3 regions of the Streptomyces sp. NPDC045899 genome follow, and region 3 is predicted to be linked to each of the others. Evidence: riboswitches for the same ligand, from Rfam matches in the RefSeq annotation. Region 3 holds a riboswitch; each other region holds the start of a gene.
What was found. A riboswitch is a leader RNA that binds a small molecule or an ion and turns the genes downstream of it on or off. The one in region 3 is predicted to bind thiamine pyrophosphate.

Region 1 (9,548 bases), on a different contig from region 3:
CGGTCTGATGACGGCGGCCAAGATGGTGATCCCGGACCTCGCGGAACGGGTGCTGTGGCGGGAGGTCCGCACTCCGGTCGACACCGAGGCGGACACCGGCGCACGTGGTGGCGCGGTCCCCGGCCCGGCGCTCGCGGGCGCCGGGGGCCGTCTGCTGCGCCCGGCCAACCTCACCCGGCTGCCGGGGCTGTACCTGGCGGGTGGCTGGGCCCATCCGGGCGGCGGTCTGGCCCATACCGGGATGTCCGGCGCGCTGGTCGCCGGTCTGATCGTCGAGGGCGAGGACTTCCGCGGTTCGCAGTGACGGGCGCTCAGGCGCCCCGGGCGCTCAGTAGCGGTACTGCTCGTCGTAGCCCTGCTGGAACCCCGGCTGCTGGTAGGGGTACGGCTGCTCGGCCGGGGGCTGGGTCTCCCCGTCGCGCTGCTGCGGGACCCAGGTGCCGCCCGGCTGCATCGCGTCACCGCCCGGGGCGTACTGGCCCTGTGCCGGGTACCCGCCGCCTGCCGCCCAGTGGTCACCGGTGAGCGGATCGCCGCCCAACGGGTCGGTGCCGTACGGGTCCTGCCCGTAGGCGGCGTACGGATCGGCGTACGGCTGCTGGCCGTACGGCTGCGCCTGTGCGTAGGGGTCGGCGTGCGGCTGCTGCTGGGGCTGGGCACCGCCGTACGGATCGCCGTACGCCGCGTACGCCTCGTTGCCGTAGTCGTAGGCGCCCTGCTGACCCTGCGGGGCCTGCTGCTGGCCCATCTGACCCATCTGGCCCGCGTCGGCGTACGCGCCCTGGCCGTAGGCGTGGCCCTGGCCGGTGTCCTGTGAGCCATAGCCGCCGTAGGTCTCGTAGGCGCTGTAGCCGTCGTCGGCGCCCCCGCCGTACGCCGCCGCCCCGGCGGGCTGGGAGGGCGCGAAGGGCGAGGCATCGTCGTAGACGCCGTACTCACCGGTGTCGTCGGGCATCGGCTCGGGCCGGTAGGTGGGCGGTTCCATGGGGGCGACCGGGACGTCCTCCAGGTCCGAGACCTGGAGGATCGGCTCCGGCTCGGGCGGTCCGGCACGCTCCTCGTCCCGGCCCCGGCTCAGCCCCGGCAGTCCGCCGCGCAGCGCCCACCCGGCCGCGAAGCCGCGCCGGAACGAGAGGGTCACATAGGTCTGGCCGGTCGCGAAGGCGACCGCGCCGATCACGATCACCAGTACGGACGGGACGAGCACCCCGGCCACCACGCCGAGGAAGCCGACGAACGCCAGCAGCCGCCAGCGCAGCCGCGCCTTGTACTGCAGCAGGACCTCGCCCAGCAGCCACAGCGCGACGATCCCGAACGCGATGTAGAGGACCGTCCAGCCCATGCCCGCCCCTCTCAGTGCGGCCGCCCGTCGGCTGCCGTTACGAGGACCGCTGATGCAGTCCCAGGTTCTCGTAGATTTCCAGCGTCGCCGTGGAGTGGTTCAGGGTAATGAAGTGCAGCCCGGGGATCTCCTCGGCCATCAACCGCGCACACAGCTCGGTGGCGTAGTCGATCCCGATCGAGCGTACAGCGGCGGCGTCGTCCTTGACGGCCAGGATCCTCTCCGCGAGCTCGGGCGGGAAAGCCGCATTGCTGAGCTTGGCGAACCGCTCGATCTGCCGCACGTTCGTGACCGGCATGATTTCAGGGATGATGGGCGTCGTACAGCCCGCTGCGGCCACTCGGTCGCGCAGCCGCAGATAGTCCTCCGGGTAGAAGAACATCTGCGTGATGGCGAAGTCGGCGCCCGCCCGGCACTTGTCCACGAAGTGGCGGACATCGGTGTCCCAGTCCGCGGAGCGGGGGTGCATCTCGGGGAAGGCCGCGACGCCCACGCAGAAGTCGCCCGACTCCTTGATCAGCCGGACCAGCTCGATGGCGAAGTCCAGGCCCTCGGGGTGCCGGACCCACTCCCCCAGCGGATCGCCCGGCGGGTCGCCGCGCAGCGCGAGCATGTTCCGGATCCCGGCGTCGGCGTACTGGCCGATGATGTTGCGCAGCTCGGCGCGGGAGTGGCTGACCGCGGTCAGATGGGCGACGGGGGTCAGGGTGGTGTCGGTCGCGATGCGCTCGGTGGCGCGCACCGTGCCCTCGCGGGAGGAGCCGCCGGCGCCGTACGTCACGGAGACGAAGGTCGGCGAGACGGCCTCCAGCCGGCGGATGGCGTTCCACAGCGTGTGCTCACCCTTCGCCGTCTTGGGGGCGAAGAACTCGAAGGAGTACGACTGCTCGCCCGACGCGAGCAGATCACGCACGGTCCGCGCGCGATCGGTCCTGGTGGAAGCGGTGCCTAGGGCCATATTGGGAAGGTTAGCCAGCGGGGTGGACCACGCCCACCCGAGAGGCCGATATTTACCTTTTGCCGGGGGCGCGTCCCGCAGTGCGGACACCCCCGCCGTCCGCCCTCACCTGCGTCGCAGCCCAGGAGCGGCCGTCCGGTCCGCCCGGTGGAACTATGCCGCCCGGATCCGCTTGGCCAGCCCCGCCGCCGCCTCCGCCGGGTCGTCGGCGGCGGTGATCGCCCGGACCACCACGATCCGGCGCGCCCCCGCCTCCAGCGCCTCGTCCAGGTTGGACGCGTCGATACCGCCGATGGCGAACCAGGGGCGGGCCGGGCGCAGCGCGGCCGTGTACCGCACCAGCGACAGCCCCGGGGCGGGGCGGCCCGGCTTGGTGGGGGTGGGCCAGCAGGGGCCGGTGCAGAAGTAGTCCACACCGGGCTGGGAGACCGCCGCGTCCACCTCCGCCTCGGCATGGGTGGAGCGGCCGATCAGCACGTCCCGGCCGAGGATCGCGCGGGCAGCCGGAACCGGGAGGTCGCCCTGGCCCAGGTGGAGGACATCGGCGCCGATGGCGTGGGCGACGTCCGCGCGGTCGTTGACGGCCAGCAGGGTGCCATGGCGGCGGCACGCCTCGGCGAGCACGGCCAAGTGGTCCAGTTCCTCGGCCGCCTCCATGCCCTTGTCACGGAGCTGGACGATGTCCACCCCGGAGGAGAGCACGGCGTCCAGGAACTCCGGCAGGTCGCCCTGGCGCTTCCGGGCGTCGGTGCACAGGTACAGCCGGGCGTCGGCGAGCTTCTCCCGGACGGAGCCGGCGGACGCGGACGGGCCGGCGGAGGTGCCGGTGGACGGGCTGGTGGCGGCCATGGGTGTGGCGGGTCCCCCCGGGTCGGCGGCGTACGGGCGGGATCCATGCCCCGCCCGTACGCCGAGGTGATGATGCGGAACGCGGTCAGACGGCCAGGGCCTGCGCCCGGCGCTTCACTTCCGTGCCGCGGTTCTCGGTCAGGGCCCGCGCCGGGGTGCCGGGCAGGGTCGGGTCAGGGGTGAAAAGCCACTCCAGCATCTCTTCGTCACTGAAGCCGTCGTCCTTCAGAAGCGTCAAGGTCCCCACGAGGCCCTTGACGACCTTGCCGTCACCGATGAACTCCTCGGGCACCTGGAGGACCCGGTTCTCGCCGCGGCGCACCGCGATCAGCTGGCCTTCCTTGACCAGCTGCCGGACGCGGGTCACCTCGACACCGAGCTTCTCGGCGGCGTCGGGGAGCGTGAGCCAGGCGGGGACGAGAGCATCGATCTTTGCGTCAATCTCGGTCACGGGAACAAGCCTGCCATCTGGGACTGACAGTGGGTAGCCGGGTGTCCGCCGTGCGGGCCGCACCGCCCGTCCCGCACGGCCCCCGCCCCCCGTCACGCCCCGCGCCGGCGGGACGCACGGGAACGGTCAGGAAACGGCGGACTTCAGCGGCACCGAGGGGTCCGTGGCCCGGGTCCGGTCCAGCCGGGCGCCGCGTTCGATCAGCTTGCGGCCCTGGGCCAGATCGCGCGGACGGCCGACGGCCAGCAGGGCGACCAGCGCCCCGTCCCGCAGCCAGCAGACCGCCCAGGACGCCCCGGCCGGATCGCCCCGCCACACCAGTTCGTCGGCCTCCTCGTGGTGACCCGCGTACTGGATGAACCGCCCGAACTGCTCGGACCAGAAGTAGGGCACCGGGTCGTAGACCGCGACGCCGGTGTGGGCGGCGGTCCGGCTGCCCACGACGTTGGCGGCGACCGTGCGCGGCCCCTGGAGCGCGTTGTCCCAGTGGTGCACCAGCAGCCGGGTGCCGTAGCGCGCGGAGGGGAAGGACGCGCAGTCGCCGACCGCGTAGACGTCCTCCACCGAGGTGCGCAGCCGTTCGTCGGCGGCGACGGACCGGTCGTCCGCCAGTTCCACGCCGGAGCCCGTGAGCCAGCCCGTGGCGGGCCGCGCCCCGATCCCCACCACCACCGCGCCCGCCCGCAGCCGGGTGCCGTCGCCGAGCAGCAGCCCGGTCTCGTCCACGCCGTCCACCCGCGCGCCGGTGACCAGGGTGGCGCCGTAGTCCGCGTACCAGCCGGCCATCGGCGCGGCCACCTCGGCCGGGAGGGCGCCCGCCAGCGGCCGGTCGGCGGCCTCGACGACGGTGACCGCGCAGCCCGCCTCCCGGGCGGCGGTGGCGAACTCCGCGCCGATCCAGCCCGCCCCCACCACCACGATCTCGTGCTGCCGGGCGAGCACCGGGCGCAGCCGCTCGGCGTCGTCCAGGGTGCGCAGCAGGTGGACGCCGGGAACGCCCTCGCTGCCGGGCAGGGCCACCGGCTCCGCGCCGGTGGCGAGCACCACGACGTCGTAGGGCACCGGTCCGGACTCGGTCTCCAGCCGCTTCGCCCCGGCCTCCAGCGCGGAGACCGTCACCCCGAGCCGCAGCTCGATGCCGAGGGCCTGGAAGTCCACGTCGAACGCGGACCCTTCGGCCTTGCCGAGCAGCACGGCCTTGGACAGCGGGGGCCGGTCGTACGGCTGGTGGGGTTCGGCCCCCAGCAGCAGGATCTCCCCGGCCCAGCCCTCCTCGCGCAGCGCGACGGCGGTCTGCACCCCCGCCATGCCCGCGCCGACGATCACCACGCGCTGCCCGCTGCCCACCGTGGACGCCGTCCTCGTCGTCTCATCGCTCACACGATCACTGTATGGCGGTACGCGGGGCGCACCGCAGAGCGCGGGGCGAGATCTCCCTTACAAGATCGGCGCGGGGATGGGCGGGTTGCCGCCGTGATTCCCGGCTCGTCCGGTTCGCCCTTCCGGGCCCTTCGGGGCTCGTACTAGGGTGGCGCCACAGAGCACTCGCGGGAGTTCGGACGCACCGGGCTGAGAGGGAGGCTGGGACGGCCTCCGACCGTACGAACCTGATCCGGGTCATGCCGGCGAAGGGAGAGGCAGTATGCCCATGCGCGCATCGGTCACCGGGGGGACCTCGTACGACGCCCTGGTCATCGGGGGCGGCACCATCGGTCTGGTCACCGCCTGGCGGGCGGCCCAGCGCGGGCTGCGCACCGCGCTCGTGGACCCGGCACCGGGCGGCGGGGCGGCCATGGTGGCGGCCGGGATGCTGGGATCCGTCGGCGAGTTCCAGTACGGCGAGCACGCGCTGCTGGATCTCAACCTCGCCTCCGCGGCCCGCTATCCGGAGTTCGTGGCGGAGGTGGAGGAGGCGGGCGGCCAGGAGGTCGGCTACCGCGCCTGCGGCACGCTCATGGTGGCGCTCGACGCCGACGACCGCGCCCATCTGCGCGACCTCCACGAACGGCACCAGCGCCACGGGCTGCCCGTGGAGTGGCTCACCGGACGCGAATGCCGCCGTCTGGAGCCGATGCTGGCCCCCGGCGTCCGCGGCGGGATGCGCATCGACGGCGACCACCAGGTGGATCCGCGGCGGCTGACGGCGGCCCTGCTGCGCGCCTGCCAACGGGCCGGGGTGGTCCTCCACCGTGTCCTGGCCGAGCGGCTGACGGTCGGCGGGGGCCGCGCCACGGGCGCCGAGCTGGCCGACGGCACCCGGCTGTCCGCCGGGCAGACCGTCCTGGCCGCCGGGAGCCGGAGCGCGCGGCTGGCGGGCGTGCCCCCGGAGGTGCTGCCGCCGGTGCGTCCGGTCAAGGGCCAGGTGCTGCGGCTGACCGTGCCCGCCCCCTGCCGGCCGTTCCTGTCCCGGGTGGTGCGGGCCGTGGTGCGCGGCACCGACGTCTACCTCGTCCCGCGGCTCGACGGCGAGCTGGTGATCGGCGCCACCTCCGAGGAGTCCGGCTGGGACACCACGGTCACCGCGGGCGGGGTCTACGAGCTGCTGCGCGACGCCCATGAGTTGATCCCCGGCATCACCGAACTGCCGCTCGTGGAGAGCTGTGCCGGGCTGCGCCCCGGCTCCCCCGACAACGGCCCCTTCCTCGGGCCGACCGCGCTGCCGGGGCTCCAGCTGGCCACCGGCCACTTCCGCAACGGCGTCCTTCTCACCCCGGTCACGGGCGATGTCATGGCCGAGGCGCTGACCGGCGGAGAACTCCCGCCGGTGGCGCGCGCGTTCACCCCGCACCGGTTCGACGGCGCCGCCCGGTCCCCGATCACCGCACCACAGGAGCAGCCCGCATGACCGTCTCCGTCAACGGGGAACCCCGCGAGATCACCGAGGGCACCACCCTCGACCTGCTGGTGGCCACCCTCACCCGGGCGCCCTCGGGCGTCGCCGCGGCCGTCAACGAGACGGTGGTGCCGCGCGGCCAGTGGCCGCTGACGGCGCTGGGCGAGGGCGACCGCGTCGAGGTCCTCACCGCGGTCCAGGGAGGCTGAGCCATGACCACCACCACGAGGGACACCGCGGCCGCCGGGAACGGGGCCGCCGCGCCCGCCGCCGACCCGCTGACCATCGCCGGGACCGCGTTCGGCTCCCGGCTGATCATGGGCACCGGCGGGGCGCCCAGTCTGGAGATCCTGGAGCGCGCCCTGCTCGCCTCCGGGACCGAGCTGACGACCGTGGCCATGCGGCGTCTCGACCCCACGGTGCAGGGTTCGGTGCTCTCCGTACTGGACCGGCACGGCATCCGCCCGCTGCCCAACACCGCGGGCTGTTTCACCTCGGGCGAGGCCGTGCTGACCGCGCGGCTGGCCCGGGAGGCGCTGGGCACGGACTGGGTGAAGCTGGAGGTGGTGGCCGATGAGCGCACCCTCCTCCCCGACCCCGTGGAGCTGCTGGACGCCGCCGAGACCCTGGTGGACGACGGTTTCACGGTGCTGCCGTACACCAGTGACGACCCGGTGCTCGCCCGGAAGCTGGAGGACGTGGGCTGCGCCGCGATCATGCCGCTGGGCTCGCCCATCGGCTCCGGCCTCGGCATCCGCAATCCGCATAACTTCGAGCTGATCGTCGAGCGGGCCACCGTGCCGGTGATCCTCGACGCGGGCGCGGGCACCGCCTCGGACGCCTCGCTCGCGATGGAGCTGGGCTGTGCCGCGGTGATGCTCGCCTCGGCCGTGACACGGGCCCGGGAGCCCGCCCTGATGGCGGCGGCGATGCGGCACGCGGTGGAGGCGGGGCGGCTGGCCCGCCGGGCGGGCCGGATCCCGCGCCGCCACTTCGCGGAGGCGTCGTCCCCGGCGGAGGGCAGGGCCGCGCTGGACCCGGAGCGGCCCGCCTTCTAGGGAGCCGGGCCCCGGCGTCGTGATGCGGCCGGGCCCGCGACCGCCGGACCTGCCGCGCGGGGCACCCCCGGACGGAGTCCGGGGGAAGGACCCGCCCGGACCGGCCGCGCCACAGCGGCACCGCCCAGCGGTAGCCGGGGGCAGCCGTGCCAGGGCGGGCGAGCGGGACGGACCCCGGCTGACGCGGCACCGCTACCGCGTCACGCGGACCGGACCGGGTCGGCCCCGCGGTGTCGGTGCCGACGGCGGGCCGTGTGGCTCGCGTCGCCGGGGCGGGAGCGAGCCACACGGCCCGGCCGGGCCCTCCCCGGCGGCTCGTCGCGTCATGGGCACGGCGCCCCGCCTACCGTGGAAGCCGGAGGTGGTCGCCGTGACCGTGACCGTGGCCGACCAGATCGAGCGCGAGGTGTACATCGCCGCGCCCGTCGACCGGGTGTGGCGGGTGCTGACGACGCCCGAGCACATCCGCGCCTGGTACGCCTTCGGGGGCTGTGAACTGGAGCTGCGCCCCGGCGGCATCCTCCGCTTCCGCTGGGACGAGCACGGCGAGTTCCACGGCCGGGTGGAGAAGGCGGTACCGGACGCCCTCTTCCGCTTCCGGCTGGCCCGGGAACCGGACCGCCCCGGCACCGAGGCGGGCGACGCCACCCTGGTGGAGTTCCGGATCGCCCCGGAGGGCGAGGGCACCCGGCTCCGCCTGACGGAATCCGGGATCCGCGCCCTGGACGTGTCCGAGGAGGCCAGGGCACGGCACGCCGAGTACGCCGCCCTGGCCTGGACCTCGGCCCTGGAGGAGCTGGCCGCCCTGGCCGCCGCGTCGCACAACTGACCCACAGGTGTCACCGTTCGGCTTCAAACCGGGCCCCACCCCAGGTGGGCGTGATGACCGCCCCGGGACGGTCCGTAAACTGCTCTCTCGTGGATACGACGCTCCAGGACCCCCTTGTCGGGCAGGTGCTCGACGGCCGCTACCGCGTGGAGGCCCGCATCGCCGTGGGCGGGATGGCGACGGTCTACCGCGCCGTCGACACCCGGCTCGACCGTGTCATCGCCCTGAAGGTGATGCACCAGAGCCTCGCCACCGACGCCGCCTTCGTCGAGCGCTTCATCCGCGAGGCGAAATCCGTCGCCAGACTCGCGCACTCCAACGTGGTCGGCGTGTACGACCAGGGCACCGACGGTGTGCACGTCTACCTGGCGATGGAGTACGTCGCGGGCTGCACGCTGCGCGACGTACTGCGCGAGCGCGGGGCCCTCCAGCCGCGCGCCGCGCTCGACATCCTGGAGCCGGTGCTCGCCGCGCTCGGCGCGGCCCACCGGGCCGGATTCGTCCACCGCGACATGAAGCCCGAGAACGTGCTGATCGGGGACGACGGCCGGGTCAAGGTCGCCGACTTCGGCCTGGTGCGGGCGGTGGACACCAACACCAGCGCCTCCACCGGCAGCGTCCTGGGCACCGTCTCCTACCTCGCGCCCGAGCAGATAGAGAACGGCACCGCCGATCCGCGGGCCGATGTCTACGCCTGTGGCGTGGTGCTCTACGAGATGCTGACCGGCTCCAAGCCGCACGGCGGCAGCACCCCGGCCCAGATCCTCTACCAGCACCTCAACGAGGACGTCCCGCCGCCGTCCGTACTCGCTCCCGAGGTGGCGTCCGAGCTGGACGCCCTGGTGGCCTCCGCCACCGCGCGCGAGATCGCGCTGCGCCCCGCCGACGCCGTCGCGCTGCTCGGCCAGGCCCGCTCGGCCCGTGCCGCACTGACCAATGCCCAGCTCGACGCGGTTCCGCCGGAGGCCAGGGACGCGGGCGGGGACAGCGGTGCGGAGAACCGTACGACGGTGATCCCGCGGCCCGCCGCCGGAGCGGCCGATCAGGACCAGCTCCACCGCACCAGCCGGCTGGACCTGCCGCAGGACCCGCCCGGGCGGCGCGGACGCGGCAGCCGGGGCAACCGCGGCGGCCGGGGAGGCGGGCGGATGCCGCGGCGCGGGATCGTGACGATCGTCGCCGCGGTGCTGCTGGCCCTCGGGATCGGCGCCGGGGTCTGGTACATCAA
Region 2 (9,548 bases), on a different contig from region 3:
CGACGCCCTCGACGAACTCCTCGTCGGCGCCCCGGTGGTGGGGGTGATGGGCGGCCACGCGCTGGAGCGCGGATCGGACGGCTTCGCGGGCGCCGCCCGGCTCGGCCGCACCCTGGCCCGGGCGGGGCTGACGGTCGCCACCGGCGGCGGTCCGGGCGCCATGGAGGCAGCCAACCTGGGCGCCTACGCGGCACCGCTGGCCGACCCGATGCTGGACGAGGCACTGGAACTCCTCGCCAAGGCACCGTCGTTCAGCCCGTCCATCGGCACCTGGGCCGAGATGGCGTTCGCGGTGCGGGAGCGCTGGCCGGAGGGCGGCACCTCGGTCGGCATCCCCACCTGGTTCTACGGCCATGAGCCGCCGAACGCGTTCGCGTCGCACATCGCGAAGTACTTCGCCAACGCCACCCGTGAGGACGGCCTGCTGGCGCGGTCCACCGCGGGCGTGGTCTTCCTGCCGGGCGCGGCCGGGACCGTTCAGGAGATCTTCGACAACGCCACGCCGAACTACTACGAGTCGCGCGGTGAGCCGACCCCGATGGTGCTCGTGGACCGCGACCACTGGACGCGGCGGCTGCCGACGTGGCCGCTGCTGGAAGCCCTCGCGGAGGGCCGGCCGATGAAGTCCCGCATCGCGCTGGTGGATTCGGTGGACGAGGCGCCGGACGCGCTGGCGGCACTGCGGGGCTGAGGGGCGGGGCGGGCGTCAGCCGTCCCGCTCCAGCACCACGACCTCCGCCGCCTCGAAGACGGCCCCGACCCGGTCCCCCGTCCCGGGGGCGTCGCGCAGCGCGCAGGACGCCTCCAGGCGGGGGGCGTCGCTTGTCGACGGCCGGAGAACGAGCGCCACGTGGTCCCCGCGGAAGGTGCGCGCGGCCACCGTGCACTCCAGCCCGTCCCGGGGCCCGGTCAGCCGCACCCCGGCGGGGCGGACCAGCAGCCGGCACGCTCCGGGCCGGGTGCCGGACGGTACCGGCAGCCTGCCCCAGGGGGTTTCGGCGACGCCGTCCCGCACGGTCGCCCCGACCACGTTGTCGAAGCCGAGGAAGCGGGCGACGAACTCGCTCACGGGCCGCTGCCACACCTCCAGCGGGGTACCGCTCTGCGCGATCCGGCCGCGGTCCATCACCACCACCCGGTCGGCGAGCGCGAACGCCTCCCCCTGGTCGTGGGTGACCGCGAGCACGGTGGTGCCCAACCGGCCGAAGAGCTCGCGCAGTTCGACCACCAGCCGCTCGCGCAGCCCGCGGTCGAGCTGGCCCAGCGGCTCGTCGAGCATCAGCAGCCGGGGCCGCGGGGCCAGGGCGCGGGCCAGCGCCACCCGCTGCTGCTCACCGCCGGACAGCGAGTCGACGGCGCGCCGCTGGGCACCGGGCAGCCCGACCAGGTCCAGCAGTTCGGCGACGGTGCGCTCGGTCTCCGTACGCCCGGTCCGGCGCATCCGCAGGCCGAAGGCGACGTTGCCGCCGACGTCGCGCTGCGGGAAGAGCTGGTGGTCCTGGAACATCAGGCCCACGCCGCGCCGGTGCGCGGGGACGCCGGTCTGGTCGCGGCCCGCGAGCCACACCCGTCCCGCGTCGGCGCGCTGGAGCCCGGCCACCACCCTCAGCAGGGTGGACTTGCCACTGCCGCTCGGCCCGAGCACGCACACCGTCTCGTGCTCGGCGACCGCCAGGTCCACGGCGGCCAGGGCGTCATGACGGCCGAACCTGACCGACACCCCGTCACAGCGCAGCAGTGTCATTCAGAACTCCCCGGAACGGTCGGTGCGGATGCGTTCCAGCGCCACCAGGGACGCGGCGCAGACCAGCATGAGGATCGTGCTCAGGGCCATCGCCTGGCCGTAGCTGAGTTCACCGGCGCGGCCCAGGAAGCGGGCGACTGCCACCGGCAGGGTCGGCTGGTCGGGCCGGGAGATGAACACCGTCGCCCCGAACTCGCCCAGCGACACCGCGAACGCGAAGCCGGCCGCCACCGCCAGCGCCCGTCCCACCAACGGCAGGTCCACCTCCCGCCAGACGCGCAGCGGGGAGGCGCCCAGCACGGCCGCGGCCTCGCGCAGCCGGTGGTCCACCGCCCGCAGCACCGGCAGCATGGTCCGCACCACGAACGGCACACCCACCAGGGCCTGCGCCAGCGGCACCAGCATCCAGGAGGCGCGCAGATCCAGCGGCGGCTCGTCCAGGGCGATGAGGAAGCCGAAGCCGACGGTGACGGCGGAGGTGCCCAGCGGGAGCATCAGCAGCGCGTCGAAGCCCCGCACCAGCCTGCCCGCCCGCCGGGTGAGGGCGGCGGCCGCGAGGCCGCCCACGACCAGGGCGATGACGGTGGCGACGACCGCGTACCGCAGGGAGTTCCCGACAGCCTCCAGGGGGGCCACGAAGAACGTGCCGCCGCTGTCGGCCGCCGACCGGAGCGCCCGGTAGGAGTCGAAGCCGTAACCGTCGGGCCCGTTGAGCGAGCGTTCCACCAGCACCGCGAGCGGGGTCAGGATCAGCAGCGCGGCGACCGCCAGCACGCTTCCCAGCAGTGCCCACTGCGCCGCGCCCTGGGGGCGGCGGGCGGTGCGGGCCGGATCGACCAGCCGCAGCGCGCCCTCCCTGCGCCGGACGGTCCACGCGTGCAGGGCCAGGACACCGCCGACCGCGGCGAACTGGACGAGGCTGAGCACGGCCGCGGTCGGCAGGTCGAGCAGCTGCGCCGTCTCCCGGTAGATCGCCACCTCCAAGGTGGCGTAGTGCGGGCCGCCGAGGATCTGCACCACCCCGAAGGAGGTGAAGGTGAAGAGGAAGACCATCAGGGCGGCGGCGGCCACGGCGGGCGCCAGCGCGGGCAGGGTGACCCGCCGCCATGCGCTCAGACGGCTCGCGCCGAGCATCCGCGCGGCCTCCTCCTGGCGCGGGTCGAGCTGGGCCCACAGCCCGCCCACGGTCCGTACCACCACGGCGTAGTTGAAGAAGACGTGGGCGAGGAGGATCGCCCAGACCGAGGTGTCCAGCCGCACCCCCCACAGCTCGTCCAGCAGTCCGCCACGGCCCAGCAGCGCCAGGAACGCGGAGCCGACGACGACGGTCGGCAGGACGAACGGCACGGTGACCACGGCGCGCAGCAGCCCCTTGCCGGGGAAGGCGAAGCGGGCGAAGACATACGCGCCGGGAAGGGCGATCAGCAGGGTGAGGGCGGTGGAGGCGGCGGCCTGCCAGGCGGTGAACCACAGGACGTCCACCACGGCCGGGTCGCTCACCACCTCCGGGATCCGGCCGAACCGCCACCGGCCGTCGGTGCGCAGGCCCCGGGTGACGATGGCGGCCACCGGATAGGCGAAGAAGATCCCGAAAAAGGCGAGGGGCACGGCCATCAGGGCCAGCCGCAGCGCCGCACCGCGCGGATCGCGCGGCGGCCTGTCCTCCCGGGACTCCCCGGCGGCCCCGGCGCTCCCGGTGCCCCCGGCGGTCTTCTCGGGGCCGGTTCCTACAGGACGAGCGAGGACCATGCCTTGACCCACGGCTCACGGTTCTTGGCGATCTTCTGCGGGGAGAGGGTCGCCGGGTCGGCGATCTCGACCCCGTACCGGGCGAAGAGCTCCGGCAGCTTGACGTCCTCGCGCGCCGGGTTGACGTACATGCTCAGCGGGACGTCCCCCTGGAACCGCTTGCTCAGCAGGAAGTCCAGCAGCGCCTTGCCGCCCTTGGTGTTGGACGCGCCGTTCAGCAGCCCGGCGAATTCCACCTGCCGGAAACAGGTTCCCGTGGCCACCCCGGTCGGAGCCTTGGCGGGCTTGGTCTTGAGGTCCGCCACCCCGGCGGGCGGGCTGGACGCGTAGGAGACGACGAGCGGCTTGTCGCCCTTGCCACCGCCGGAGAAGCGGTCGAAGTACGCCTGCTCCCAGCCGTCGACGACCTCGACCCCGTTGGCCCGCAGCTTCTTCCAGTAGCCCTTCCAGCCCTCGTCGCCGTACCGGGCGGCGGTGCCGAGCAGGAAGCCGAGTCCGGGGGAGGACGTGGCCGCGTTCTCGGTGACCAGCAGGTTCTTGTAGGCGGGCTTGGTGAGGTCCGCGAAGGTCCGCGGCGGCGCCAGCTTCTTCTCGGCGAAGTACGCGCGGTCGTAGTTGACGCAGATGTCGCCGTAGTCGACCGGGGTGACACGGTGCCGGCCGGCGTCCAGCTGGAACGCGGCCGGGACCTTGTCCAGGCCCTTGGCCCGGTACGGCGTGAACAGGTCGTGGTCGAGGGCGCGGGAGAGCAGGGTGTTGTCGACACCGAAGAAGACATCGCCCTGCGGGTGGTCCTTGGACAGGATGGCCTGGTTGACGGCCGAGCCCGCGTCGCCGCCGGTCTGTCTGCGCACCTTGTAGCCGGTCTTCTCGGTGAACTCCGCGAGCACCGCCTTGGAGACCGCGAAGGAGTTGTGCGAGACCAGGGTGACGGTCTTGGAATCGGCGCCGCCGGAGCCCCCGGAGTCCTCACCGCAGCCCGCGAGGGCTATGAGGCCGAGCGAACCGAGGAGGGCCGTGCCGATGGCACGCCGGAGGTGGCTGTTCATGCTGATGCTGACTCCCTACGCCGGTATGACCCGGATCAGGTCCGAGGGTCTGCGGCCGTGCCGCACTCTCAGCGCCCTGGGCGCTCCCCTGTCGGAATGTTCATTTGTACGACGGTGCGATGTTTCGCGAAGGCACCGTATCAGCCGCCGTTCAGCGCTCCGTGGCCGCCAGCTGCCCGCAGGCCCCGTCGATCTCCTGCCCCCGGGTGTCCCGGACGGTCACCGGCACACCGTGCGCCTCCAGGGCCGCCACGAACGCCTTCTCGTCCTCGGGACGGGAGGCCGTCCACTTGGAGCCGGGCGTGGGGTTGAGCGGGATGAGGTTGACGTGCACCCGGCGGCCCTTGAGCAGCCGCCCGAGCAGATCGGCCCGCCACGCCTGATCGTTGATGTCCTTGATCAGGGCGTACTCGATGGAGATCCGGCGGCCGGACTTCTCCGCGTACTCCCACGCGGCGTCCAGGACCTCGCGGACCTTCCAGCGGGTGTTGACCGGAACGAGGGTGTCGCGCAGCTCGTCGTCGGGGGCGTGCAGGGAGACCGCGAGCCGGCACTTGAAGCCCTCGTCGGCGAAGCGCAGCATCGCCGGAACCAGCCCGACGGTGGAGACGGTGATCCCGCGCTGGGACAGGCCAAGACCGTCCGGCTCGGGGTCGGTGAGCCTGCGGATGGCACCGACCACCCGGTTGTAGTTGGCCAGCGGCTCGCCCATGCCCATGAAGACGATGTTGGACAGCCGGGCCGGACCGCCGGGGATCTCACCGTCCCGCAGGGCCCGCATCCCGTCGACGATCTGGTGCACGATCTCGGCGGTGGACAGATTGCGGTCCAGACCCGCCTGGCCGGTGGCGCAGAACGGGCAGTTCATCCCGCAGCCCGCCTGTGAGCTGATGCACATGGTGACCCGGTCCGGGTAGCGCATCAGCACGGACTCCACGAGCGTGCCGTCGAACAGCCGCCACAGGGTCTTGCGGGTCGTGTCGTCGTCACAGCTGATGTGACGCACCACGCTCATCAGTTCCGGGAGCAGCTCGCCGGCCAGCTTCTCGCGCGAGGCGGCGGGGATGTCCGTCCACTGGGCCGGATCGTCGGTGTACCGCGCGAAGTAGTGGCGCGACACCTGACCGGCCCGGAAGGGCTTCTCCCCCAGGGCCGAGACGGCCTCGCGGCGCTCGGCGGGGGTGAGGTCGGCAAGGTGCCGCGGGGGCTTCTTGGCCCCGCGCGGCGCGACGAAAGTGAGTTCTCCGGGCTTAGGCATGGTTCACCCAGTGTCGCAGACGTACGAAGGGCCCCGCGCCGCCCGGGGCGCGGGGCCGCTCGGCGGGGGCGGTCAGCCTCCGCCGACGAAGATCACCAGCAGCAGCCACACCACCGGCGCGGTGGGCAGCAGCGAATCCAGCCGGTCCATGATCCCGCCGTGGCCGGGCAGCAGCTTGCCCATGTCCTTGATGCCCAGATCGCGCTTGATCATGGATTCACCGAGGTCACCGAGGGTCGCGCTGACCGCGACGGCCAGGCCGAGCAGCAGCCCCTGCCACCACGCGCCGCCGTCGATCAGGAACTGCATGCACAGCGCGCCCGCGACCATGGCGAACGCCACCGCGCCCATCAGCCCCTCACGGGTCTTCCCCGGGCTGATCCGCGGCGCGAGCGGATGCTTGCCGAAGCGCCAGCCGACCGCGTAGGCGCCGGTGTCGCTCACCACGGTCAGCAGCAGGAAGATGAGCACCCGCCACGCACCGTCGTCGGTGTCGAGCATGAGGGCCACGAAGGTGGCGAGGAACGGTACGTAGAAGGCGGCGAAGACACCGGCCGTGACGTCCCTGAGGTAGTTGTCCGGCGGTTCGGTCATCCGCCACACCAGCACCGCGAGGGCCGTGAGCGCCACCGCCACCCAGGCGCCCTGGGCGCCGCGCACATATCCCGCGACGACCATGGCGACGCCGCCGACGGCGAGCGGCGCGAGCGGCACCCGGATGTCCTTGCGCTCGGCCAGCCGTGAGGTCAGCTCCCAGAGCCCGACGACCACGGCGACCGCTATGACGCCGATGAACACGGGCTTGTAGATGAAGAGCGAGGCCACGATGACCACACCGAGGCCGACGCCCACCCCTATCGCGGCACGCAGGTTCCGGCCCGCGCTCTTCTTCGCCTGCCCGCCACCGGTGCTCCGCGCGCCGTCGGAGCGCGCCGGATCGGGTGCGGGGCCGGAAGGCGTCGGAGGACGCCCGGCGGGCTGCCCGGGGCCGGGCCGCCGCTCCCGCTCGTCGCGGAAGAGGGGACCGCCCGGTCCGGCGGCCCCCCGGTCACGGTCGGCGGCATCGCCGGGTTCGCCGCCTGCGTGCGGCACGGTGGGCATGGGGCGAGTGTGCGCCGCTTCGCCCACCTCGTGCACGGGACCCGCCGAAGAAGGGGGCACCTCCCAGCCGTAGCCGGGGGAGGTGCCCTGATCGGCGGGACCCCAGAGTCCGGCGCGCGGCGGGGCCCCCCAGGAAGAGTCGTTCATCAGACCTCGAGCAGCTCGGCTTCCTTGTGCTTGAGCAGCTCATCCACCTGCGCGACGTACTTCGCGGTGGTGTCGTCGAGCTCCTTCTCGGCGCGCCGGCCCTCGTCCTCGCCGACCTCGCCGTCCTTGATCAGCTTGTCGATGGACTCCTTGGCCTTGCGGCGGACGCTGCGGATCGAGATCTTCGCGTCCTCGCCCTTGCCCTTGGCGACCTTGATGAACTCCTTGCGGCGCTGCTCGGTGAGCTCCGGGAACACCACCCGGATGATATTGCCGTCGTTGCTGGGGTTGACGCCAAGGTCGGAGTCGCGGATCGCCTGCTCGATGTTGCGCAGCGCGCTCTTGTCGAACGGGGTCACCACGGCCATCCGCGGCTCCGGCACCGAGAACGACGCCAGCTGGTTGATCGGCGTCAGCGCACCGTAGTAGTCCGCCACGATCTTGTTGAACATCGCCGGGTGCGCACGCCCGGTGCGGATCGCGGCGAAGTCCTCCTTGGCGACCACAACGGCCTTCTCCATCTTCTCCTCGGCCTCGAGGAGGATCTCTTCGATCACCACTTGCTCCTGGTGTTATCCGTAGGCAGAGCCTCGCCCCTGCGTGCGTCTTCTCCTGCACGGTGTCCGACCGGCAGGCCGTTGTCCATCCCCCGTTCGAGCCGTCAGGCCCGGGAGCCCTGGTCGCTCACGAGCGTGCCGATCTTCTCACCCTTCACCGCACGCGCGATGTTGCCCTCGGCAAGGAGTTCGAACACCAGGATCGGCAGCTTGTTGTCGCGGCACAGGGTGATCGCGGTGGCGTCGGCGACCTTGAGATCGCGGGTGATCACCTCGCCGTACTCCAGCGCGTCGAACTTCACCGCGTCCGGATTGCGGGCCGGGTCGGAGTCATAGACCCCGTCGACCCCGTTCTTGCCCATGAGCAGGGCTTCGGCGTCGATCTCCAGGGCGCGCTGGGCGGCGGTGGTGTCCGTGGAGAAGTACGGCATGCCCATGCCCGCGCCGAAGATGACCACGCGCCCCTTCTCCAGGTGGCGCACCGCCCGCAGCGGAATGTACGGCTCCGCGACCTGGCCCATGGTGATGGCGGTCTGGACCCGGGAGTCGATGCCCTCCTTCTCCAGGAAGTCCTGGAGCGCCAGGCAGTTCATGACCGTGCCGAGCATGCCCATGTAGTCCGAGCGCGCCCGGTCCATCCCGCGCTGCTGGAGCTCCGCCCCGCGGAAGAAGTTGCCGCCGCCGATGACGATCGCGATCTCCGCGCCGTCCCGGACCACGGCGGCCACCTCGCGCGCGATGGCGTGCACGACATCGGGGTCGACACCGAGTCCCCCGCCTCCGGCGAACGCCTCGCCGGACAGCTTCAGCAGGAACCGGCCATGTGGGGCTGTGCCGCGCGCGTGCTTGTCGTCGGCGGCCTGTTTGGCGTCCGCGCCGTGATTCATTGGAGATCTCCTCGTGCACATACGAAGAAGGCCATTGCCGGACGGTCCTGGTACGACCTCTGCGGCAATGGCCTCCTCGTCACATCTGCGGCCGACCGGTTGACGGTTGGCTGCCTACGACCCTATCGGGGTCGCCGGTCATTCGCTGCTCGGCTCAGACGCCGACGCGGAAACGGGCGAAGCGCTTCAGCGAGACACCGGCCTCGTCCAGAACCTTCTGGACGGTCTTCTTGTTGTCCTTGGCGAACGCCTGGTCGACCAGGACGTTCTCCTTGAAGAAGCCGGTGACGCGACCCTCGACGATCTTCGGCAGGGCGGCCTCGGGCTTGCCCTCCTCGCGAGCGGTGGCCTCGGCGACCCGGCGCTCGTTCTCGACGGTCTCGGCGGAGATCGCGTCGCGGCTGAGGAACTTCGGCGCGAAGGCGGCGATGTGCTGCGCGATGTCCTTGGCGACCTCGGCGTTCTCCTTGTCCAGCTCGACCAGGACGCCGACCTGCGGGGGCAGGTCCGGGCTGGTGCGGTGCATGTACGCGGCGACGTAGCCGCCGGAGAACTGCGCGAAGCGGTCGAGGACGATCTTCTCGCCGAGGGTGGCGTTGGCCTCGTCCACGAACGCCTGGACGGTCTTGCCGGACTCGATCTCGGAGGCGAGCAGCGTCTCCAGGTCGGCCGGGGAGGTCTTGGCGACGTGCGCGGCGATCGCGTCGGCGACGGCGACGAACTTGTCGCCCTTGGCCACGAAGTCGGTCTCGCACTTCAGCTCGACCAGGACGCCGGAGGTCTTGTCGTCGGCGATCAGGGAGACGACGGCACCGTTCTCGGCGCTGCGGCTCTCGCGCTTGGCCACGCCCTTCTGGCCCTTGACGCGCAGGATCTCGACGGCCTTGTCGACGTTGCCCTCGGCCTCGTCCAGCGCCTTCTTGCAGTCCATCATGCCGGCGCCGGTCAGCTCACGGAGCTTCTTGACGTCAGCGGCGGTGAAGTTCGCCATGATCTGTGAATCTCTTCTCGAAAGTCGAAAGCTCTACGGGTGAACGGCGGGGGCGGCGCCTGCGC
Region 3 (9,548 bases):
GCCGAGGGCCAGGACGCGCAGCCGCTCGGGCAGCGCGCGGTGGCGTCCGGCTTCGGCCCGCGGCGGGGCCGGGAGCAGGAACGGATCGTCGGCGGAGAGGGCGCGGTGGCAGATCGGGCAGGCGGCGAAGTCCGATCCGTCGAAGCACCGGCGGCACACCAGATGCGCACACGGCGAGACGGCGTGGACGGTGCCCTCGCCTTCGCACAGGACGCACGGCTGCCGCGGGTGCTGTGTCAGCAGGGCCAGCACCCGCTCCACGTAGAACACCGTGGTGTCGTACGGCGTGGAGTCGGGGAACTTCCGGAAGAGCGGGGTGTGCTCGCGGTCGGCCCCCAGCGCCCGGTCGATATCGGCGAGCAGGGTGCGTCCGGTGACGGCCATCGCCGTCGGTCCGCCCGCGGTCAGGGCCTCGCGCAGCGGCGCGGACAGCACATAGCCGCGGTCGAGGAGGTCGGCCTCGAGCAGGGTCACGCCGGCGAGGACGTCCGGGGACACCGGTCCGGAGCCGTCGCGGGCGGGCAGGTACACCGCGCCCCGCCGGGTGAGCAGCACCTCGGCGACGCTGCGGAGTCCGGTCCGGGCACCTGTGGTCCGGGTGGTGGTGGTCATGCTGGATCCCCCTTGTCCGACGGCCACCGCCGTCGGAAAAACAGCCGCGCCCGCCGGTCGGGGCGGGCGCGGCGTGAAGCCTTGGAGCGGGCGGAAGTTCGGTGCGCTCGTTGTCGTAGTAATCGAGTGAGAAGGAAGCACACCTGAGAGCCGCCCGCTGATCCAGAACGTACCAAGTCCGGTGCGCGGTTCGCAGATCTTTTCCAGGAGCCGGTGCGGGTCTGTCGGTGTCCCCGGTCACCATGGTGCGCATGGACACCCAGGAGAACACCGCGCCCGACGCCCTGCGCACGCTGGCCCGCACCCATCTGTCCCCGGAGCTGGCCGACCGCTGGACGGGACTGCTGCGCCCCGCCGCACACCTGGTGGCGGCCGGTCCGGGCGATCCGGTGGTCGGCCGGCTCGGCGGTCTGCCCCGGCTGCCCGAGGACGTCGAGTGGCCCGTCTGGGAAGGCTACGGTCCGCTGTCGTTCGTGGCCGTGGTCGACTGTGCCGCGCTGCCCGTGGACGAACTGGACATTCCGCTGCGCCCCGAGGGCAGCCTGGCCTTCTTCTACCTCGAGGACGAGGAGTGCGAGGCGGTGGTGGACACCTGTGATCCGGACACCTGGGCGGGTGCGCGGCTGCTGCATCTGCCGCCCGGGACCGACGGTTTCCCCGAGCGGCCCGCTCCCGAGGGGCTCACCCCTTACCCGGCCGTACCCCTGACCGTCCGGGTGGCGCCGAGCCCCCCGGACTCCGAATCGACCGTACTGAGCCGGGAGTTCGGGCTCGGCGCGCTGTCCGTCAGGGAGCGTTACGGCCATCCGGTGCGCGATGACGCCTTCATGGAGGCGCTGTGGGACCACCAGAGCGGCGCCGCGCACCAGATCGGCGGGCACGCCCAGTGCGTCCAGGGCGCCGTGGAGATCACGGTGGCCAAGGCGGTGCTGGGCGACGACGTCGACTGGGACGATCCGCGCGTCGAGGAGGAGGCGGCGCGATGGGTGCTGCTGGCCCAGTTCGACTCCGACGAGGACACCGGGATGATGTGGGCCGACGACGGTGTCCTGTACTGGCTGATCCGTCCCGAGGACCTCGCCGCGGGCCGTTTCGACCGGGCGATGTTCACCTGGCAGTGCGGCTGACGCGCCGCCGTACCGGGCGGCGGCGGACCGCTGACGTGCGGCCTCCGGACGGGGGCCGCCGGGTGAGGGGTTCCGCTGGGCCCGCCTTACCGGACACGGGGTGCCCCTGCGGGGGCTGAGATCACACCCGTCGAACCTGAACCAGTTAGCACTGGCGGAGGGATGTCACCCATGTCACTGCCGCATGCCCCCGGCGAGCCGGCCGTATCCGGCCCCGTCTCCGTCCACGACGGACGGATGCCCGCCGCACCCGGCGATCTGCGGGTCGAGGCCCGCGGTATCGCGCCCGTGCCCGAGACCCACCGCTACGGCGGGCCGGGACGCCTGTTCACCGTGTGGTTCGCCCCGAACCTGACCATGACCGGTGTGTTCACCGGCACCGTCGGTATCGCCCTGGGCCTGGACTTCGCCACCGCGCTCACCGCGGTGGTGCTGGGCACGCTCCTGGGCGCCCTGCCCACCGCGTATCTGGGGACCTGGGGGAGCCAGACCGGGGCCGGACAGCTGCCGCTGGCACGGCTGGCCTTCGGCCGGGCCGTCGCGGTGCCCGGTGTCCTCCAGTGGCTCTCCTCGGTCGCCTGGGACGCGCTCATCGGCCTGTTCGGCGGTGACGCGCTGGCCCGGCTGTGCGGCTGGCCGTTCTGGCTGGGTGTGCTGGTGATGATGGCCGCCCAGGGAGCGCTCGGGGTGCTGGGCTACGAGGCCATCCACCGGATGCAGACGGTGATGACGTTCGTGCTCGCCGCCGCCTTCCTCGCGCTCGCGGTGAAGCTGGCGGACAGTGCGGACCCGGCCACCACCGGTGCCGCCCAGGGCGCCGACCGCGCCGGTGCGTTCGTCCTGACCAGCACGATCGCCCTGAGTCTCGCACTGTCGTGGGCGCCGTACGCCAGTGACTTCAGCCGCTATCTGCCGCGCGCCACCTCACGGGCGCGGATGTTCTGGTGCACCCTCCTCGGCGTCACCCTCTCCTTCGTGGCGGTGCAGGCGCTGGGACTGTGGGGCGCCTCGGTGCTCACCGACCAGACGGCCCGGGGCGTGGACGAGGCGCTGGGCGGTGGCACACCGGGCGCGCTCGGACTGCTGGCCGTGGCGCTGGCCGCGCTGTGCAGCAACGCCATGAACGACTACAGCGGCTCACTGGCCCTGCAGACCGTCGGGGTGCGGATCCCGCGTCCGCTCGCGGCCGCCCTCGCCGCCGTACTCGGCTTCCCGCTGGTGCTGTGGATGCACGCCGCGGACACCACCGCCCGCTTCCAGAACGTGCTGCTGTTCGTCGGCTACTGGATCCCCGGCTTCGTCGCCGTGGTGAGCGTCGACTGGTTCGCCCGGGCGCGGACCCGCGGTGGTACCCCCGTCGACCTGGCCACCGAGAACGCCCGGCCGCAGCCCTGGTGGCCCGCGGTCCTGGCCTTCGCCGCCGCCTTCGCCGCGGCGGTACCGTTCATGGACACCACCCTGTACACGGGTCCGGTGGCCGAGGCGCTGCACGGCGCCGACCTCGCCTACTACACGGCCTTCCTCGCGGCACTTCTGGTCTACGCACCGCTCAGACTGCGCCGCCACGCGCCCGCCCCGGCCTCCCGCCACCCCGGCCCGATACCGGAGTGAGCCTGCGCCGCCCCGTCCCGACCCCGTTTCCGGAGCGTTCCCCCATGGCCCCTTCCGCCGTCCCCGAGCACACCGCCTTCGCCGCGCACGCCCTCGCCCGGGTGCGGGAGACCACCCCGCTGGTGCAGTGTCTGACCAACGCGGTCGTCACCGGTTTCACCGCGAACGCGCTGCTGGCCCTCGGTGCCTCCCCTGCCATGGTGGACATCCCCGGGGAGGCCGGTCCGTTCGCCGGGGTCGCCTCGGGGGTGCTGGTCAACCTGGGTACCCCGCACGCCGAGCAGCGCACCGCCATGACCGAGGCGGCGCGGGCGGCCGGAGCGGCCGGGACCCCGTGGGTGCTGGATCCGGTGGCCGTCGGCGCACTGCCGGTGCGCACCGGACTGGCGCGGCGGCTGCTGGAGCTGCGGCCCACCGTGATCCGGGGCAACGCCTCCGAGATCATCGCCTTGGCGGACGGCGGTGACGGCGGCCGCGGGGTGGACTCCGCGCACGAGGTGGAGGCCGCCCGGCGGGCCGCCGGGGAACTGGCCCGCGCCACCGGTGGAGTGGTCGCGGTGTCCGGTCCGGTGGACGTGGTCACCGACGGCACCCGGCACGCCCGGATCGCCAACGGGGACGCGCTGCTGACCCGGGTGACCGGCGGCGGCTGTGCGCTGGGCGCGGTCATGGCGGCGTTCGCGGCGGTGGACGGGGACCGGTTCGCCACCACCGTGGCTGCGGTGGCCGCGTACACCGTGGCCGCCGAGCGTGCCGCCCCGGAGGCGTCCGGCCCGGGGAGCTTCGCGGTGGCGTTCCTGGACGCCCTGGCCGCGCTGGAGCCGTCGGAGCTCACCGCGCGGGCGGCGATCTCATGAGTACCTCCCGGAATCCGTCCGCCGGGACGGGGCCGTCCGCCGGGGCGCCGCCGGTGGATCTGTCGGTGTATCTGGTCACCGACACCGCCCAGTGCGCGGCCCGCGGCCGGAGCGTGGCCGACACCGTGGCCCGTGCCGTGGCCGGGGGTGTCACCGCGGTGCAGGTACGGGAGAAGGACGCGGACGGCGGGGACTTCCTGCGCACGGTACTGGAGGTGGCGGCCGTCCTCCCCGAGCCGGTGGCGCTGATGGTCAACGACCGCGTGGACGTGTTCCTGGCCGCACGGGCCGCCGGGGCCCGGGTGACGGGTGTCCACGTGGGCCAGTCGGACCTGCCCGTCGCCGCCGTACGGGAGTTGATCGGCCAGGAGGCGGTGCTCGGGCTGAGCACGGCCACACCCGAGGAGGTGCGGGCGGCGGCCGGGGAGCCCGCACGCGTCGACCACCTGGGCATCGGCGCCCTGCGCGCCACCCGTACCAAGACCGACGCGCCGCCCGCCCTCGGCCACGACGGCTTCGCGCGGCTGGTCCGGCTCGGTCCGCTGCCCGCCGTCGCCATCGGCGGAGTCACCCCCGCCGACCTGCCGCGGCTGCGGACCGCCGGGGCGGCGGGAGCCGCCGTGGTCTCCGGGGTGTGCGCGGCCGAGGACCCCCGTTCGGCCGCGGCGGCCTACGCCCAGGCGTGGCGGAACACCACACCGGTTGGGCCGAAGGAGTGCCGGGGCGACACGGACACCCGCTGAGCGGGCACCCCTCCTGATGCGACGGCGCGCCGGACGGTGCGCCCGTCGGAGGTGTCGGATGTGGCGGACCGCCCGGGGCGGCTGCCGCCACCGGGCCGCTCAGAGAGGAAGCGCCATGCGCCGCAGCGCGGGAGAACGGAGTCCGGCCACCGTCGTGGACGCGGAGGTGGCCGCGCCCGGAGGCGGCGGCCGATGAGGACCGTCGGCGGACGCACCGACCACGTCGTGGTGGTCGGTGCGGGTCTGTCGGGGCTCGCGGCCACCCTCCATCTGCTGGGCGCCGGACGCCGGGTGACCGTGGTGGAACGGGCGGCCCTGCCCGGCGGACGGGCCGGGCGCACCGAACGCGGCGGCTACCGGATGGACACCGGCCCGACCGTGCTGACCATGCCGCACCTGATCGAGGAGGCGCTCGCCGCCGTCGGCGACCGGCTCGCCGACCGGCTGGAGCTGATCGGGCTGCACCCGGCCTACCGCGCCCGTTTCGCCGACGGTGAGCACCTCGATGTCCACACCGGCGCCGACGCCATGGAGGCGGAGGTCCGCCGGTTCGCGGGCGCCCGCGAGGCACGGGGCTACCGGCGGCTGCGGACGTGGCTGGAGCGGCTCTACGCGGTCCAGATGCGCCGTTTCATCGACACCAACTACGACTCCCCCTGGCAGCTCCTCCACCCCGATCTGGCCCGGCTCGCCGCCCTCGGCGGTTTCGGACGGCTCGACGCGCGGCTCGGCCGCTTCCTCCAAGACGAGCGGGTGCGCCGGGTGTTCAGCTTCCAGGCGCTCTACGTCGGGGTGCCGCCCGCGCGGGCACTGGCCGCGTACGCGGTCATCGCGTACATGGACACGGTGGCCGGGGTGTACTTCCCGCGCGGCGGTGTGCACGCCCTGCCGACCGCGCTGGCCGACTCCGCCGCCGACGCGGGTGCCGAACTGCGCTACCACCACCGGGTCACCCGGCTGGAGCGCACCGGGGACCGCGTGACCGCCGTCCTGACCGACCAGGGCCGCATCCCCTGTGACGCGGTGGTCCTCACCCCCGATCTGCCGGTGTCCTACGGGCTGTTGGGGCGGCGGCCACGCCGCCCGCTGCGGCTGCGCCACGCCCCGTCGGCGGTGGTGCTGCACGCGGGCACCGACCGCACCTGGCCCGATCTGGCGCACCACACCCTCTCCTTCGGTGCCGCGTGGCGCGGCACCTTCGACGAAATCACCCGCACGGGGCGGACGATGACCGATCCGTCCCTGCTGATCACCCGCCCGACCACCCACGATCCCGGTCTCGCCCCGCCCGGCCGCCATCTGCACTACATCCTCGCGCCGTGCCCCAACACCGAGACCGGGCCCGGTCCGCGGGCGTGGCGGGAGCTGGCGCCCCGCTACCGGGATGGTCTGCTGACCGAACTGGAGCGCCGCGGGCTGACCGGGATCGGTGCAGCCATCGAGGAGGAGTGCCTGGTCACCCCGGCCGACTGGACGGCCGAGGGGCATGCGGCGGGCACTCCGTTCTCCGCCGCGCACACCTTCGCGCAGACCGGCCCGTTCCGGCCGCGCAACCTGGTGCGCGGAGTGGCGAACGCGGTCCTGGCCGGATGTGGCACCACACCCGGTGTCGGGGTGCCGACGGTGCTGCTCTCCGGAAAGCTGGCCGCGCTGCGGATCACCGGACATCCCTCCGCCGCCGGACGGCCGCCGTCCCGCGCCACCGCCCGGCCCCCCGCGCTGACCGGGGCGGACCCAGCCGGGAGAGGCGGCGGCGCATGACCGCCCGGGAGCTGGACGCGGCGGGTGTCACCGACCCGGCGCTGCGCGCCGCGTACACCCGCTGCCGGGCGCTCAACGCACGCCACGGCAAGACGTACTTCCTGGCCACCCGGCTGCTGCCGGTGGCCCGCCGGCCCGCGGTGCACGCCCTGTACGGTTTCGCCCGCTGGGCCGATGACATCGTGGACGACCTGGTGAGCCGGGACGGTCCGGCCGAGCGCGGCGCGGCGCTCGACGCGCTCCGGACCCGGCTGACCACCGGGCTGCGCACCGGCACCAGTGACGATCCGGTGGTCCGGGCCCTGGCGCACACCGCCGCCGTGTACGGCATCGACCATGGCCACTTCACCGATTTCATGGCCTCCATGCGCAGCGATCTGGAGGTCACCGACTACGCCACCTATGACGACCTGCGTACCTATATGCACGGCTCCGCGGCCGTCATCGGATTGCAGATGCTCCCCGTGCTCGGCACCGTCGTCCCGCGCGCGGAGGCCGCTCCGCACGCCGCCGCCCTGGGTGTCGCCTTCCAGCTCACCAACTTCCTGCGGGACGTGGGCGAGGATCTGGAGCGCGGCCGGGTCTATCTGCCCCGTGACCTTCTGGCGGCGCACGGGGTGGACCGGGAGCTGCTGGAGTGGAGCCGCGCCACCGGGGTCCACGACCGGCGGATCGTGGCCGCACTGCGGGCCGCGGCCGGGCTCACCCTCGGGGTGTACCGCGAGGCGGCGCCCGGGCTGGCCATACTCGATCCGGTGTCCCGGCCGTGCATCCGTACGGCCTGTGTGCTCTACGGCGGCATCCTGGACGCCATCGCGGCGGACGACTACCGCGTGGTGCACCGGCGTTCGGCCGTGCCGCGCCGCCGCCGTGCCGCGGTGGCGGTGGACGGTCTGGGCCGGGTCGCGGCCGCGCGGCTCCGGGCCCGCACCGGCAGGGCCCGGGGACCGGAAGCCGATGAGGTGTCCGGCCCCGTACGGGCACACCGCGGCGCCTTCGCGCGGGAGGGCGCCGTATGACCTTCCTCCATGCCCGGCGCGGCCGGTACGCCCTGCGGCTGCGCCGCGGTTCCGTGCCGTGGGAACGGCAGCCGCCCACCTGGCGCGAGGCCCGTCCCGCGCTCATCGCCGACGCGCTGGCCCGCGCACGGGCCCGGCCCGGCGGCAACTGGTTCGTCCTGGCCGCCTCGCGGGACGTCCGGCCGGGGCGGCCGTTCGGCCGCACCGTCGCGGGTGTCGAGGTGGTGGTGTGGCGGGGCACCGACGGGGCGCTTCGTGCCGGGCCCGGGGCGTGTCCGCACCTCGGCGCCCCGCTCAGGGACAGCCCGGTGCGCTGCGGCACCCTGATCTGCCGCTGGCACGGACTCGCCCTGGACGGCGGGCCGTTCGCGGGCTGGGAGCCCTTCCCCGCGTACGACGACGGGGTGCTGGTCTGGGTACGGCTGGACCGGGCCGGTGGTGAACGCCCCCTGGAGCGGCCGGCCGTCCCGGTCCGGCCCGATCCGGTCCGCGCGGTGAGCGCCGTGTACACCGGTGTCGGCCGCTGTGAACCGCAGGACGTGGTGGCCAACCGGCTCGATCCATGGCACGGCGCGTGGCTCCACCCGTACTCGTTCGTCGATCTGACGGTGGTGAAGGCACCCGCCGGGGACGACACCGCGGCCCCGGACGGCGACGCCTTCCTGGTGGAGGTCGCGTTCAAAGTGGCGGGACGGGCCACCGTCCCGGTCCGGGCGGAGTTCACCGCGCCCGGTCCGCGGACCGTCGTGATGCGCATCGTGGCGGGCGAGGGAAAGGGGTCCGTGGTCGAAACCCATGCCACGCCCCTGACCCCGGACGCGGCGGGGCGGCCCCGTACGGCGGTGATCGAGGCGGTGGTCGCGGTGTCGGACCGGCCGGGGTTCGGCATGGCGCGCGCCGCCGCCCCGGCGCTGCGCCCGCTGATCCGCGCGGCGGCCGCCCGGCTGTGGCGTGACGACCTGGCGTACGCGGAGCGGCGCTGGGCTCTGCGCAGCGCGGGCAGGTTCCCGGGCTGATCACCCGGCGCGCTTCCGCCCGTCAGCCGCCGCCCAGCCCGGCCAGCGCGCGCAGCGCCGCCGAACGGCCCTTCGGCGGCACCGTCCACAGCGTCTGTCCCCGGACGCCCCACCGCTCCAGCAGCGCGTTCGCGGCGAGGAAACCGGTGGTCGCCGCGCGTTCCATCAGCGCCACCGGCAGGGCGGTGCGCACCAGATCCCCCGCCAGCACGACGGAGGGATCGGGGGTGCGCACCGTGGGGCGGCCGCCGAACCCGCCGACCGGGAACAGCGGGCAGTCCGCCCGCCACTCATGGCGCCGCGCGACGATCCGCGCCTCCCGCGTCTCCGGGTAGAGCCGGTGCAACTGGGCGATCAGCGCCGTCTGTCCGGCCTCGCGGTCGAGGTCCGGGGCGACGGCGTAGGCGTGCAGTTCGACCACCGAACCGCCGGTGCGGGCGGCCCACCGGGCCGCCTCGCCCTCCCAGCGCTCCAGCACACTGACGTTGTCCAGCGCGCCGTAGCCGCTGGTGCCGAGGAAACCGGGGCGGTCGGCGCGCACCGGACGGTCCAGCCACAGCCGGGACACCAGGAACGGCGGTGCCGTGCGCAGCCGTTCGATCCCGGCCCGCCACCGTACGGTGCCCAGCCGCGGTGAGTCCGCCACCACCCGGCGCAGCCCGTCGGTGTCCAGTGCCAGTACGGCCGCGTCATGGTGCCGGGTGACGCCGTCCGCGGTGAGCCGTACCCCGCCGCCGGGTTCCGGCTCCAGGCGCTCCACCGGGCTCCCCGTCCGCAGCCGTACGCCGTGGCCGGTCAGATA

Region 1: linked by a shared signal. The riboswitch ahead of thiO (glycine oxidase ThiO) and the one ahead of AC07FT_RS07520 (purine-cytosine permease family protein) in region 3 are both predicted to bind thiamine pyrophosphate.
Region 2: linked by a shared signal. The riboswitch ahead of AC07FT_RS26285 (thiamine ABC transporter substrate-binding protein) and the one ahead of AC07FT_RS07520 (purine-cytosine permease family protein) in region 3 are both predicted to bind thiamine pyrophosphate.

What each region holds. Positions count from the first base shown of each region.
Region 1 covers NZ_JBWKKP010000001.1:76,432-85,979, forward strand. Annotated here, with positions in the region: gene AC07FT_RS00345 (phytoene desaturase family protein) at 1-304, shown strand, start outside; gene AC07FT_RS00350 (hypothetical protein) at 329-1,342, opposite strand; gene metF (methylenetetrahydrofolate reductase [NAD(P)H]) at 1,380-2,300, opposite strand; gene thiE (thiamine phosphate synthase) at 2,454-3,149, opposite strand; gene AC07FT_RS00365 (Rv2175c family DNA-binding protein) at 3,235-3,600, opposite strand; gene AC07FT_RS00370 (NAD(P)/FAD-dependent oxidoreductase) at 3,727-4,908, opposite strand; TPP riboswitch at 5,138-5,251, shown strand; gene thiO (glycine oxidase ThiO) at 5,243-6,445, shown strand; gene thiS (sulfur carrier protein ThiS) at 6,442-6,642, shown strand; gene AC07FT_RS00385 (thiazole synthase) at 6,646-7,491, shown strand; gene AC07FT_RS00390 (SRPBCC domain-containing protein) at 7,862-8,320, shown strand; gene pknB (Stk1 family PASTA domain-containing Ser/Thr kinase) at 8,410-9,548, shown strand, end outside.
Region 2 covers NZ_JBWKKP010000020.1:62,012-71,559, forward strand. Annotated here, with positions in the region: gene AC07FT_RS26270 (LOG family protein) at 1-691, shown strand, start outside; gene AC07FT_RS26275 (ABC transporter ATP-binding protein) at 707-1,744, opposite strand; gene AC07FT_RS26280 (ABC transporter permease) at 1,745-3,358, opposite strand; gene AC07FT_RS26285 (thiamine ABC transporter substrate-binding protein) at 3,472-4,542, opposite strand; TPP riboswitch at 4,538-4,642, opposite strand; gene rlmN (dual-specificity RNA methyltransferase RlmN) at 4,694-5,800, opposite strand; gene AC07FT_RS26295 (phosphatidate cytidylyltransferase) at 5,873-7,048, opposite strand; gene frr (ribosome recycling factor) at 7,048-7,605, opposite strand; gene pyrH (UMP kinase) at 7,710-8,492, opposite strand; gene tsf (translation elongation factor Ts) at 8,647-9,483, opposite strand.
Region 3 covers NZ_JBWKKP010000004.1:132,424-141,971, reverse strand. Annotated here, with positions in the region: gene AC07FT_RS07530 (MXAN_6230/SCO0854 family RING domain-containing protein) at 1-612, opposite strand, end outside; gene AC07FT_RS07525 (YwqG family protein) at 864-1,739, shown strand; TPP riboswitch at 1,826-1,919, shown strand; gene AC07FT_RS07520 (purine-cytosine permease family protein) at 1,911-3,350, shown strand; gene thiM (hydroxyethylthiazole kinase) at 3,395-4,207, shown strand; gene thiE (thiamine phosphate synthase) at 4,204-4,950, shown strand; gene crtI (phytoene desaturase family protein) at 5,143-6,711, shown strand; gene AC07FT_RS07500 (phytoene/squalene synthase family protein) at 6,708-7,730, shown strand; gene AC07FT_RS07495 (DUF5914 domain-containing protein) at 7,727-8,746, shown strand; gene AC07FT_RS07490 (FAD-dependent oxidoreductase) at 8,769-9,548, opposite strand, start outside.